Regions from separate parts of the Enterococcus sp. S86.2 genome, predicted to be linked through region 3. Evidence: predicted binding sites of a transcription regulator. Region 3 holds the regulator's gene; each other region holds the start of a gene.
What was found. The regulator LexA, encoded in region 3, represses DNA repair genes until DNA is damaged. The targets are predictions, from matches to a motif close to CNAACANNTGTTNG.
Positions count from the first base shown of each region.

Region 1: a site for LexA is predicted at 1,609-1,622, ahead of AC6R0T_RS04935 (Y-family DNA polymerase). Genes of this name have one in related genera too.
Region 2: a site for LexA is predicted at 1,644-1,657, ahead of dinB (DNA polymerase IV). Genes of this name have one in related genera too.

Region 1 is NZ_CM206813.1:1,080,424-1,084,433, forward strand. It holds gene AC6R0T_RS04930 (DUF7916 family protein) at 1-184, shown strand, start outside; gene AC6R0T_RS04935 (Y-family DNA polymerase) at 246-1,580, opposite strand; gene AC6R0T_RS04940 (baeRF6 domain-containing protein) at 1,758-2,879, shown strand; gene AC6R0T_RS04945 (cold-shock protein) at 3,154-3,354, shown strand; gene dinG (ATP-dependent DNA helicase DinG, 3'-5' exoribonuclease type) at 3,571-4,010, shown strand, end outside.
Region 2 is NZ_CM206813.1:886,932-890,941, forward strand. It holds gene AC6R0T_RS04015 (PSP1 domain-containing protein) at 1-283, shown strand, start outside; gene AC6R0T_RS04020 (DNA replication initiation control protein YabA) at 270-611, shown strand; gene rsmI (16S rRNA (cytidine(1402)-2'-O)-methyltransferase) at 689-1,576, shown strand; gene dinB (DNA polymerase IV) at 1,693-2,811, shown strand; gene nrdG (anaerobic ribonucleoside-triphosphate reductase activating protein) at 3,037-3,639, opposite strand; gene nrdD (anaerobic ribonucleoside-triphosphate reductase) at 3,761-4,010, opposite strand, start outside.
Region 3 is NZ_CM206813.1:1,499,026-1,503,035, forward strand. It holds gene tkt (transketolase) at 1-1,107, opposite strand, end outside; gene AC6R0T_RS07060 (DUF896 family protein) at 1,196-1,438, opposite strand; gene lexA (transcriptional repressor LexA) at 1,608-2,228, shown strand; gene AC6R0T_RS07070 (hypothetical protein) at 2,348-2,560, shown strand; gene AC6R0T_RS07075 (hydrolase) at 2,872-3,492, shown strand; gene AC6R0T_RS07080 (hypothetical protein) at 3,512-3,877, shown strand; gene AC6R0T_RS07085 (alpha/beta hydrolase) at 3,889-4,010, shown strand, end outside.

The DNA.
Region 1 (4,010 bases), 420 kb from region 3:
CGCACGTCCAGAAACGCTACGACAAATGGCGATCACTAATAAAATATGTGGCGTTGATTTGCAACATATTGGCGATGCTGGCTATGGCGGCATGGCACCCGCAGAAAATATTTTCGAAATGTCTATTGCAATTCGAGGGATGCGCCACACCATTAATCGTGTATCTCGTTCAATCAATCGCTAAAGTATAAATAAACTTAAAGCCACTATTTTGTAAGAAAACTTACAAAATAGTGGCTTTTTGTCTATAGACCATCTAAACCACCGGCACCGCCGTTATGCCCGCCGACCAAATGACTGCGGGCTAGACTGCGGGCACCATCTAATTTGCTTGTCGCGTGAATAATCGCAGAAAATCCATATTTTGTCCGAATTTTATCGATAATTTTATCTAAACGTTCATCGTTTATTTGAACTTCTGGGGAAGTAAATAAATTCAATTGCTTCGCATTTGTATAAATAAGTTTTCCATAACTAATTCCTATATGACGGACAACTTGCCCCGTATAATACTTACGAAAAATAGTTAGGCAGTAGTGGATTAATTCTTTTGTATTATCTGTGGCTGTAATTTTCATTTGATGAGAAAAGCTGTCTTTTTCACCACCACGACTAGTACCAATATATACAGATACACATTGGCTGAGACAATGGTGACGGCGAATGCGGGCAGCAACTTGTTCAGCCATCTCTTTTATTACAATTTCAATTTCTTTTTGATCTGTATAATCTTTTGGTAAAACTTGACTGTTGCCATAAGATTTCTCTTTGGTAGGAGGTGCTTTTTCGGCAATAATCGTGCGATCAATCCCGTTTGCATGATAGTAAAGTTGCAAACCTAAAATGCCAAAGTGACTTTTTAGGATGATGGGATCACTATTGGCCAATTGTCTAATCGTATCAATTCCTAAATTGTAAAGGCGTTTTTTCATACGGCGGCCGATGCCCCAAAAATCTGTTAGTTCGGGAATAGACCAAACTTTGGTTAAAACATCTTGGTAACGAATTTCAGCAATGAAATTAGGACTGTGTTTGGAAAAATTATCTAGTGCAAGTTTTGCCAGAAGTGGATTATCACCAATGCCAATGGACAAAATTAACCCCAACTTTTCTTTAACCTCATTTTGAATGTGGTGAGCCAAACGCATACGTTTCATATATCGCGATTCTGTCGGATCGGGATAAAATAAATTTAAAGAATGACTAACATCTAAAATAGATTCATCAATGGAATAAGGCAATAAATCTTCATCAGCCACGTATTGCTTGAAAATAGCGTTAAAACGCATATTTTCTTTAATGTACAAACTCATGCGCGGCGGCACTTTTAAAAGGTTGGGATGATCGGGTAAATTGTCAGCTCGGGTCACGTTTGTGATCCCTAATTTATTTTTTGCCGCCGGAGAAGAGGCGAGGATTAAACCGTTACCGGTATTATCTTCACTACTCATTACGACCAAAAGCGTGGTTAAGGGGTCTAAGTTGCGCATCACGCATTCCACGGTCGCATAAAAGGATTTCACATCAATAAATAAAATATCTTGAACAATTTCTTTACGATAATCGAAGTTTGCTTCCATCGAATCACCTTCTTTCATCTTTATTATACGAACGTGTGTTTGTTTTTGTAAAGCGAACAGAAAGTAAAAACTGGTTTGGCTTAGAAATGAACAGAGGCCTTATTACTTTATGTAAAAATGTAAGCGTGTTACACTTTTAATGTAGTGTTATTCATTATTTTTAGGAGGTAATGTTTTATGACCAAAGTTGGAAATGAAGTCTTGCGGCAATTAACTGCTGATCTTGAAAAAGGGCCTTTTGTCACGATTATGCTAAATACTCATGTTGCCCACCAAGATGTAGAAAAAGATCAAATCAAATTTAAAAACTTCGCCAAAGAAGCCAAAAAACGTTTTGAAAAGAAATATCCTGAAAAAGAATGGAAAAAAATTCAAGATAAAATTGATACGCTTTTAGCTGACGCTTCTTTCTGGCGTAGCGGAACAAAAAGTGTTGCCGTTTTCTTGACACCAGAAGAAACGCTTGTTCATCGCTTAAACATTGCTGTTGATGATCAGTATTATGTAGGGGACCTCCCTTACTTACTGGCTTTAATTAAGAATGGTCAGTTTAACTATACGTATTATTTATTGGCTTTAAATCGCGACTCAATGAAGTTATATTTTGTTGATAATAAAGAAATTACCGAAGTGATGTTGCCAGAAGATGCGCCAATTGATGTTAAAACAGCTCTCGGAGATGAATTAACTGGCGGGAGTTTAAATTATAGCTCCCAAGGTAGTCAAACAGGCTCAAAAGAAGGCGTTGCGTATCATGGTGTTAATGCCAAAGATGAAGAAGTAGAAATAGACTGGGTAAATTATTATCAAGCAGTCGATACTTTCTTTAAAGATAAATTTGACAACCCAGCAAATTATCCAATGTATTTATACGCCTTGCCAGAAAATCAAACTATGTTCAAAAAATACGCTAAAACACCGTATTACCAAGCTGATGCTGCTATTTCAGGTTCACCGGCTCAATTAGATATTAAGAAAATTAAAGAAGATTTAGGTGAAATTGCAGACACGTTGTCTCAAGCTGAAATTGCTTCTTATCAAAAATTATTAGACAAAAAATTTGTTGATCAATTGCCAGATGTTGCATTAGCGGCTAAAGAAGGACGCATTTCGGATTTATTTATTGCAACTTCTAATTTAGTGGACGGTTTTGGTGAAGATCCAGATACAGAATATGATCGACGACAAGTTTTGAATAATTTAGTTGCCGATGTTGTTAAAAACAGTGGCCAAGTTTTTGTTTTAGAGCAAAAAGATGCACCAGATGAAAAGAGTTTGACGGCTATCTTACGCTACTAATTCCTTTAACAGCTACGTTTTCTAGCGATTAATTTCGTAAAAAAAAGCTTTGTGCCAAAGAAATGAATTCTTTTGGCGCAAAGCTTTTTAAATTGTCTTAACAATTAGTAAAAATAAATTCGCTTTTATAAATTATTTGTGGTACAATTCTTTTTGTAGTTATTGTAAAGGTAATTAATGGCAAGCTTGTTTCATATTTAAACATCTTCCACTTTTTCACCGGATACAAGGAATTGCACAAATACGTGTGTTTCACACAAGGAGGATTTTTAATATGCAAACAGGTACAGTTAAATGGTTCAACGCAGACAAAGGTTTTGGTTTCATTACAGCAGAAGACGGTAACGATGTATTCGTTCACTTCTCAGCTATCCAAGGCGACGGCTTCAAAACTTTAGAAGAAGGCCAAGCAGTAACTTTCGACGTTGAAGAAGGTCAACGTGGCCCTCAAGCAACAAACGTTACTAAAGCTTAATTAAATCTAACGTATCAGCCTGACGATTTTATCGTCAGGCTTTTTTTTGTCTAAAAACTTTAATCGCCTATTCTTCTTTTGTTCACTTATGCTGGCCGCAAATTTTGCAACGGCCTTGTTAAAAAGCATGTTTTTATTTCGCGGTTATTGAAAAAATAGTATAATTTCAAAAGGGCCTTAGTTCCCATTACGAAATTTATTAGGAGATGGCTTAGGATGAACCAAAATACAACGTATGCCGTAGTGGATATCGAAACAACGGGCACAGATCCCAAGGTTGACCGCATTATCCAAATCGGCTGTGTTTTAATTAGAAATGGCCGTCTAATCAATCGTTTTGCGACAGATATTAATCCAGGAAGAAAAATTCCTAAACCAATTCAAAACCTAACGCATATTTCCAACAGCCGTGTTCAAAAAGCACCCTATTTTGAAGATGTAGCTTTTATTATTGCTGATCTATTGGCGGATACGGTTTTTGTGGCACATAATATCTTTTTTGATTACCAATTTTTAAATGCTGAACTTAAACGTTGTGGTGTGACGCCTTTAAAAATTCCCGGTATTGATACGGTTGAGTTAGCTCAAATTTTTCTGCCAGAAGAAAGCAGCTTTCGATTAAGTGATTTAGCTGAAAGTTTTGGCCTACAACATGA
Region 2 (4,010 bases), 610 kb from region 3:
TTTAATGTGCTGTTTGAAATATGAAAATGATGAATATGAAGCGGCAAAACGAGAATTACCAGATTATGGTAAAGAGATTGAGACACCAGATGGCAAGGGAAAAGTTATCGGTTTGAATTTATTAAGTCGGATTGTAAAAGTGCGGCTATTCCAAAAAGAAACGCCGGTGGAGTATCATTATGAGGAACTAAAAGACTTCAAGGCGCAACAAGTAGCCAGTCTAGCTGCCACAGCCGATGAAGCAAAAAAAGCAGGTGATGCCAGTGAGCATGGACAAACGTGATATTTATGATGGATTAAGTAAATTAGAGTTAGATTTAGAGAGTTCGTTACAGCAATTGACAGCAATGAAAGCGGCCCTGCAAGAAATTGTTGAGAAGAATACAACCTTAGAATTAGAAAATCAAAAACTACGGGAATACTTGCAAGAGTTAAAAGAAGAAAATGCCGCTGAAGAAGTTAAACAAGGTATGTCAAAATCCCGGATGAACTTGGAAAAGATTTATGAAGAAGGTTTTCATATTTGCCGTGAATCCTATGGTGCCAGAAGAGAAAACGACGAGCAATGCGTTTTTTGTTTGGAAGTATTATATCGTGAAAGTCAAAATTAAGTGACGAGGAATTGATTAAAAGGTAATTCTATCCTTTTCAATCAATTCTTTTTCACTTTATGAAAAGGTGATAACAAGTGCAAAAGCAAAGCAGTTTTAAAGGAAGTCCAATAAGCGGAACGCTTTATTTGGTACCTACACCAATTGGCAATTTACAAGACATGACGTATCGTGCCGTGGAGACGTTAAAAACGGTACAATTAATCGCCAGTGAAGATACTCGCAATACGCAAAAATTATTGAATCATTTTGAAATTAAAACACCACAAAAAAGTTTACATGAACATAATTTTAAAGAACGAGTGCCAGAATTAATTACTTTGTTACAGCAAGGAATAAATATTGCCCAAGTAAGCGACGCCGGCATGCCGTCAATTAGTGATCCCGGTCATGAATTAGTGGTGGCGTGTATTGCAGAGGAGATAAACGTTGTTGCGCTACCTGGTGCAACTGCTGGGTTAACGGCTTTAATTGCCTCCGGGCTAAACCCGCAACCTAATTATTTCTATGGCTTTTTGCCCCGCAAGAAAAGTGAACAGCTCACAGTTTTAAATACGTTGAAAAACGAGATGGCAACTTTAATTTTTTATGAATCACCTTATCGTTTAAAACAAACCGTTGCAAATTTAGCTGAAGTTTTTGGCAGTCGACAGGCAGTTATTTGCCGTGAGTTGACCAAAGTACATGAAGAGTATTTACGGGGCAATCTGGTGGAATTAGCTAGCTATTTGGCAGAAAATGCTGTAAAAGGTGAGTGCTGTTTAATGGTAGCAGGCTCTTCTGGTAGCAGAAAAGATGATGTATCTGCTGAGACGGCTATGTTATCTTTGAAAGAGCAGGTAGAAAATTTAGTTAAAACTGGGATGAAACCCAATCAAGCGATTAAAACAGTAGCACAAAATAATCAAGTTAAAAAGCAAGTTGTTTATAAAAAATATCATGAAATCTTCGAATCAGCCGATTAAAGCGGCTGATTTTTTTGTTAAAAACTAACGTATTATTAAAAAAATTTTTTATTAACGAGAAAACTTGCGAACGTTTGTTTGTGTTAGTATAATAAGTTAGAATGTGGGGTGAGGGTATGGGGGAGCTGCAATTTCCTTTAAAGAATGATACAAGTCGTAAAATTATTCATATTGATATGGACGCTTTTTTTGCTTCTGTTGAAGAACGAGACGATCCCGATTTAGCAAAGCATCCCTTAGTTATTGCACGCCATCCCAGCGATACTGGGGGTAAAGGAGTTGTGACGACTGCCAATTATGAGGCGCGCAAATATGGGATCCACTCTGCAATGAGTGCACAAAAAGCGTATGAATTGTGTCCCAAGGCTATTTTTGTACCGGGAAACCACGAGAAGTATCGAAAAGTTTCAGAAGAAGTTCGTCAGATTTTTACCCGTTATACCGATATTATTGAGCCAGTATCCATTGATGAAGCTTATTTAGATGTTACAGAAAATAAAGTGAACAGTACTTCAGCCGTGAAGGTCGCCCGTTTAATTCAAAAAGAAGTCTGGCAAAAAGTTCACCTTACTTGTTCAGCAGGAGTTAGCTATAATAAATTTTTAGCTAAGTTGGCCTCTGATTATATGAAGCCTCAGGGGATTACGGTTATTCCACCACGGGATGCGATTACTTTTTTAAAGGCTTTACCAATTGAAAAATTTCATGGAGTCGGAAAAAAGACAGTCCCCAAAATGAATGAAATGGGAATTTTTACCGGTGCGGACTTATACGAGAAAACAGAAATGGAGTTAATTCAAACCTTTGGTAAAATGGGCTACTCTTTGTATCGAAAAGTGCGGGGAATACACGATGCACCGGTTGCCGTGACAAGACAGCGAAAGTCAGTTGGAAAAGAACATACTTATGGCAACCCGCTTACTACAGAAGAAGAAGTGTTAACGCAGCTGAGACAATTGTCTGAAAAAGTTGCAGCATCTTTAAAAAGAGTGGGCAAACATGGTAAAACGATTGTTTTAAAAGTGCGCTATACTGGTTATGAAACGGTAACCAAAAGAAAGACACTGCCTACTTATTTAATTGATAAACAAATGATTTTTTCTCAAGCTAGTCTAATTTGGGAAGACGTTGCAGGCATTGAAAAGGGAATTCGCCTTTTAGGGGTGACGGTGACGAATTTGGATCCGGTGACTTTTGAAAATATGACCTTACCTTTGTGGGAAGATGAAAAGTAATGGAATGTAAATATACGTAAAAAGTGAGGCAGAATTTTTATTTTGCCTCACTTTTTGTACACTATTAGAAAAAGATAAAATTTTCACGAAAATAAATTACTTTACAAAAGTTTATATCGTTTGTTTCAGGTGCAGGCCTTTTAAGAAATAAGGCAAATTAGGAAAATCCTACTTTTTTGTGAGTGGGACAATTGTTTGATTTTTGTGAAGCTAAGCGATGGAGGGCTAGATTAAATCTTGTTTTTTTATTTGTTCAAAATTTTCTGTTGCATCGTGACATTTATCCCAAATAACCGCTTTTCCAAGCGCCAATGATTTTTTGACATCTAGGATTCGTTGATTGCTACTGCCACGAAATTGTAAATTTAAATTTCGTTTGTCTAGTTCAAAGCGCCCATCTACTAAGATGTCAATTTTATTTAGCAATTCCAATTTGTCGTCAGTCTCTTGCAATAGCTCTTCAAAAGTATATCCAGACCAACTCCAAATATCCTTTTTTTCACCAAATTCTTTTTTTACTCGATTAACTACTTGTAAACAAACACTTGTATTTAAAAAAGGTTCACCGCCTAATAGCGTTAAGCCTTGAACATAATCGTGAGATAAGTCTGTGATGATTTGATCTTCTAATTCTTTAGTGAAAGGAGTACCGTAGTTAAAGTTTTGGACAGCTTTATTAAAGCAGCCTTCACAGGCAAAAAGACAACCACTGACATATAAACTATTGCGGACACCTTCACCATCGACAAAATTAAATGCTTTATAGTCGGCAATATAATTTTTACTATATTTACTTGCTTGCCATTCTTTAGGCTTGGGGTTGCGCATAAAAAAAGCCTTCTTTCTGTTAATCGCTTATTTAGCTAAGCTGGTTTACTTTTTTGCAATAAGACCCGAGCATCAGTTGCCTGAGTTCGGGTCATTTTTTCTAACTTCCATAAAAGTGGCCTTATTTCATATGTTTTACGCGGGATGAAATTTCTTTATGACGACCATGTACCATGGGGCGCGCTTGGGGATTACCTAAATAACCACAAGTTCGTTTTACCACGTCACAGGTTTTAGGATCGTGATTGCCACATTGCGGACATTCAAAGCCGCGTTCTGTTGGGGTGAAGTCACCTTCAAAACCACATTCATAACAGTGATCAATTGGCGTATTTGTGCCTAAATAGCCAACTTTATCGTAAGAATAATCC
Region 3 (4,010 bases):
TTTAGATAAGGCTTGAATCATTTCTTTACTTGATACACGACTTGCTTGAGCGGTGCCTTCTTCATAGACAGGTAATTTGTCATCCCAATCAGCTGGAAGTTCGCCGGCAAATGCTGCTTTAAATTGTGCCGCTAGTTCTGGATAGGCTTGGGTATATTCGGTGAAAACTTTATCCCAGGCATCTTCAGCTTTTTGTCCCCGATCGTTGATCGTTTCTTTAAAGCGTGCCGCTGCTTGTGCTGGCACGGTAAAATCTGGATATTCCCAACCATAAGCTTTCTTAGCCGCAGCAATTCCTTCTACTCCCAATGGGGCACCATGAACTTTATTCGTACCTTCATTTGGTGCACCAAAGCCAATAATTGTTTTCACTTCAATTAATGATGGTTGATCCACGTTTTCTTTTGCTTTTTCTATGGCTGCTGAAATTTCTGCTAAATCATTACCATCTTTAACTAAAATATGTTGCCAACCATAGGCTTCAAAGCGCTTGCCAACATTTTCTGTGAAGGCTTTTGAAGTCGGTCCATCTAAAGAAATATCATTTGAATCATACAAAACAACGAGTTTGCCTAATTTCATGTGACCAGCCATAGAAGCAGCTTCTTGTGAGACACCTTCCATTAAGTCGCCATCACCACAAAGTGCATACGTGTAATGATCAACAACATTGAAATTATCACGATTATAAGTCGCTGCTAAATGCGCTTCGCTCATTGCCATTCCGACTGCCATGGCAATCCCTTGACCTAAAGGACCAGTTGTTGCTTCTACACCATCAGTATGATTTACTTCTGGATGCCCAGGTGTTTTGCTATCCCATTGACGGAAATTTTTCAAATCATCAATTGTGACGTTATATCCTGCACAATGTAATAAACTGTAAAGTAAAGCCGACCCATGTCCGGCAGATAAAACAAAACGATCACGGTCTGCCCAGTTACGAGAAGTTGCTGGGTTAATTTTCAAATGTTTTGTCCAAAGAGCGTAAGCCATTGGCGCTGCCCCCATTGGTAAGCCTGGGTGACCAGAATTTGCGGATTGAATCGCTTCAATACTTAATGTACGTAAGGTGTTAACGCTCAATTCATCGATTTTATCAAACAATTGTGCTTCCTCCTGTTTTTAGGTTTTTTTTACCTTTATTATTTACATCCCTATTGTATAGGATTATTACCGGAAAAGCAATTAAATATCAATCTCGATTGTGTAAACCTTTTTCTTTTTGAATTTGTTTTAATTTATCTGGCGTTACGTCGTTTCCTTTAGGATCAACAACCTTCATGCCTTCAATATGATGCCGCATACCGGAGCGGAAAGCTTTTAGATACTCTTCGCGTAAATTTTTTTGTTCCCGTGTTTCTGCATCAGTTAGACCAGCTTCTTTTTTCTTTTTTGCTAGCGCATTAATTCGTGCTAATTTTTCTTCTGATAGCATTTTAAAATCCCCTTTTTATTATGAACGTTAAATTCTTTGAGTGACGCATATCTTTCCTTATCTTAGCTAAAAAAAAGCCTGGTGACAACTACAAACTCAAAGCGAACATCTGTTTGATTTGTTTTATACTTTATGCTAAACTAAAATTATTAAAGAAAGAAGGTGCAGTATGGCTAAACGCACAGAAAATCGCCAAATTGAAATTTTAAAATTTATTCACGATCGCGTCTCGCAAAAAGGTTATCCTCCTACTGTGCGAGAAATTGGTGAAGCAGTCGCTTTGTCTTCCACATCAACTGTTCACGGTCATCTTTCCCGTTTAGAAAAGAAAGGCTTAATTTTACGTGATCCTACCAAACCACGGGCAATTGAATTAACCGAATTGGGCCTTGAAAAAATCGGCGCTCAGCCGGAGACAATTCCGATGCTTGGGGTTGTAACAGCCGGCGAACCAATTTTAGCAGTAGAAGAAGCATCGGATTTCTTTCCCATTCCACCTCATTTATTAAACGACAGTGGTTCTTTGTTCATGTTAACGATCCGCGGTGAAAGTATGATTAATGCTGGCATTTTGGATGGTGATCAAGTTATTGTTCGGAAACAAGCTGCCGCAAGTAATGGTGATATTGTGATTGCCATGACTGACGAAGACGAAGCTACTTGTAAAAGGTTTTTCAAAGAACGTGACTATATTAGACTCCAACCAGAAAATGATTATATGGAGCCTATCATTTTGCCAAATGTTAAAATTTTAGGTTTGGTAGTTGGACTTTATCGGGATTTACTCTAGAACGAATAATAAATCTTCGAATTTTTCGAGGATTTATTTTTTTACTTTACAAACCGAACATACTTTCGTATAATCAACATACAAACATTTGTTCGTATATTTTAATTGAGGTGAAAAGGATGAATACAATTCGCAATATTTCTTTAATCGTTTTAGGTTTAATCGTCAGCTTTGTCATTAGTCATTATGGTGTTGCTCTAGCCGCTTTGATTTTTGTTCCCCCTTTTTTAGTCTGGTTTGCCTTATGGGACGAAAAAAAATATCGTCAAAGTATTCGTAAATTTTATCCTTACAATCAAAAACCACGGGATACCTATCATCAATACAAATAATTTTTAGTAATTATTACAATGGGTTACTTTGACCAATAATTTTTAAGGTTTGACAGATTAGTCTTGAGACTTTTGTGTCAAATCTTTTTTATTTGTTTTATACGTAGAGTATTTACAATTGAGCTGCTATTCCAATCCATATTTACCCTAATGACTGCCACTATCTTTTTTAAACTTTTATAATTCAAATGAAAATTTAAGCGCTTACTATTTTAAAGTCGGATTATTTCCCTTATTTAAAAAACGGCAGTATATTGGTTTTGAGGTAAAAATTTTCATTCTATTAAATAGCATTAAGGAGGAATTTTATTATGACAAGTTATGAACCTAGAAATCCCGAAAAAGATGAACTGCTTTCGCCGGAAAACAGCGTTTTTGTACTAATTGATTATCAGCCTACACAAGTAAACTCCATCAATTCAATGGATCGCCATGAATTAGTTGAAAGTATTGTAAATTTAACAGCTTTGATGCGGGCTTATAATGTCCCTACTATTGTTTCAACGGTCAACGTAGCAACCGGACGTAACAAAGATACTATTCCCCAATTAAAAGAACTAGTAGCTGATTTGCCAAGCTATGACAGAACCTCCATTAACGCATGGGAAGATCGCGAATTTAATGACGCCATTAAAGCAACGGGTAAAAAGAAAATTATTATTGCCGCATTGTGGACAGAGGCTTGCTTAACTTTTCCAACCTTGGATGCTTTAAAAGAAGGCTATGAAGTCTATGCTGTCGCAGACGCAGTTGGTGGAACAAGCAAAATTGCCCATGAAATGGCACTTCATCGTGTTGAACAAGCTGGTGCTAAAATGACCTCCTTTGCGCAACTTGCTTGCGAATTACAACGAGATTGGAATAGAAGCAATACTGCAGCAAAATTTGTGAAAGCCATGCAAGACAAAGGAATTTTCTTAAAATTAGAATAGTAAAAAAGGAGTAATTTTCATGTTAGATATTCAAGGTTCGCTAAAAAATTTGTCCTGGACAGTAGAACATCACTTTTTGCATATAAAAAATCAGCATCCTTTCATGCGTGCTTGGGCCGTTCAATTTGAATTAGCGTATACTGATTTTCGCGTGATTCAATTAGCGTTGCAATTAGCAGAAAATCAAATGGCGCTCTTAAAGACTTTTACAGCACAATATGATGCAGTCTATCAATATGAAATGGCTTTTGCCAGTGGTGGCTTAGAAGGTTTCAACGAAAAATTCACTTCTATCGCAGATTACGACAAAGCACAAAAAGCTTTACTTACCACCATTGATGAAATCATGCAACTTCAACCTGACGATGCCAATGATTTAATTTAGGAGCGATGAAAATGAAAGTAGTAAATGATATTGTCTATGATATGGGAAATGATTTAAAGTTGGATACCTACGCTCCAACTGGTGATTCCAAAGCTGTTTTACTCTTGATCCACGGGGGCGGTTGGTTTCGTGG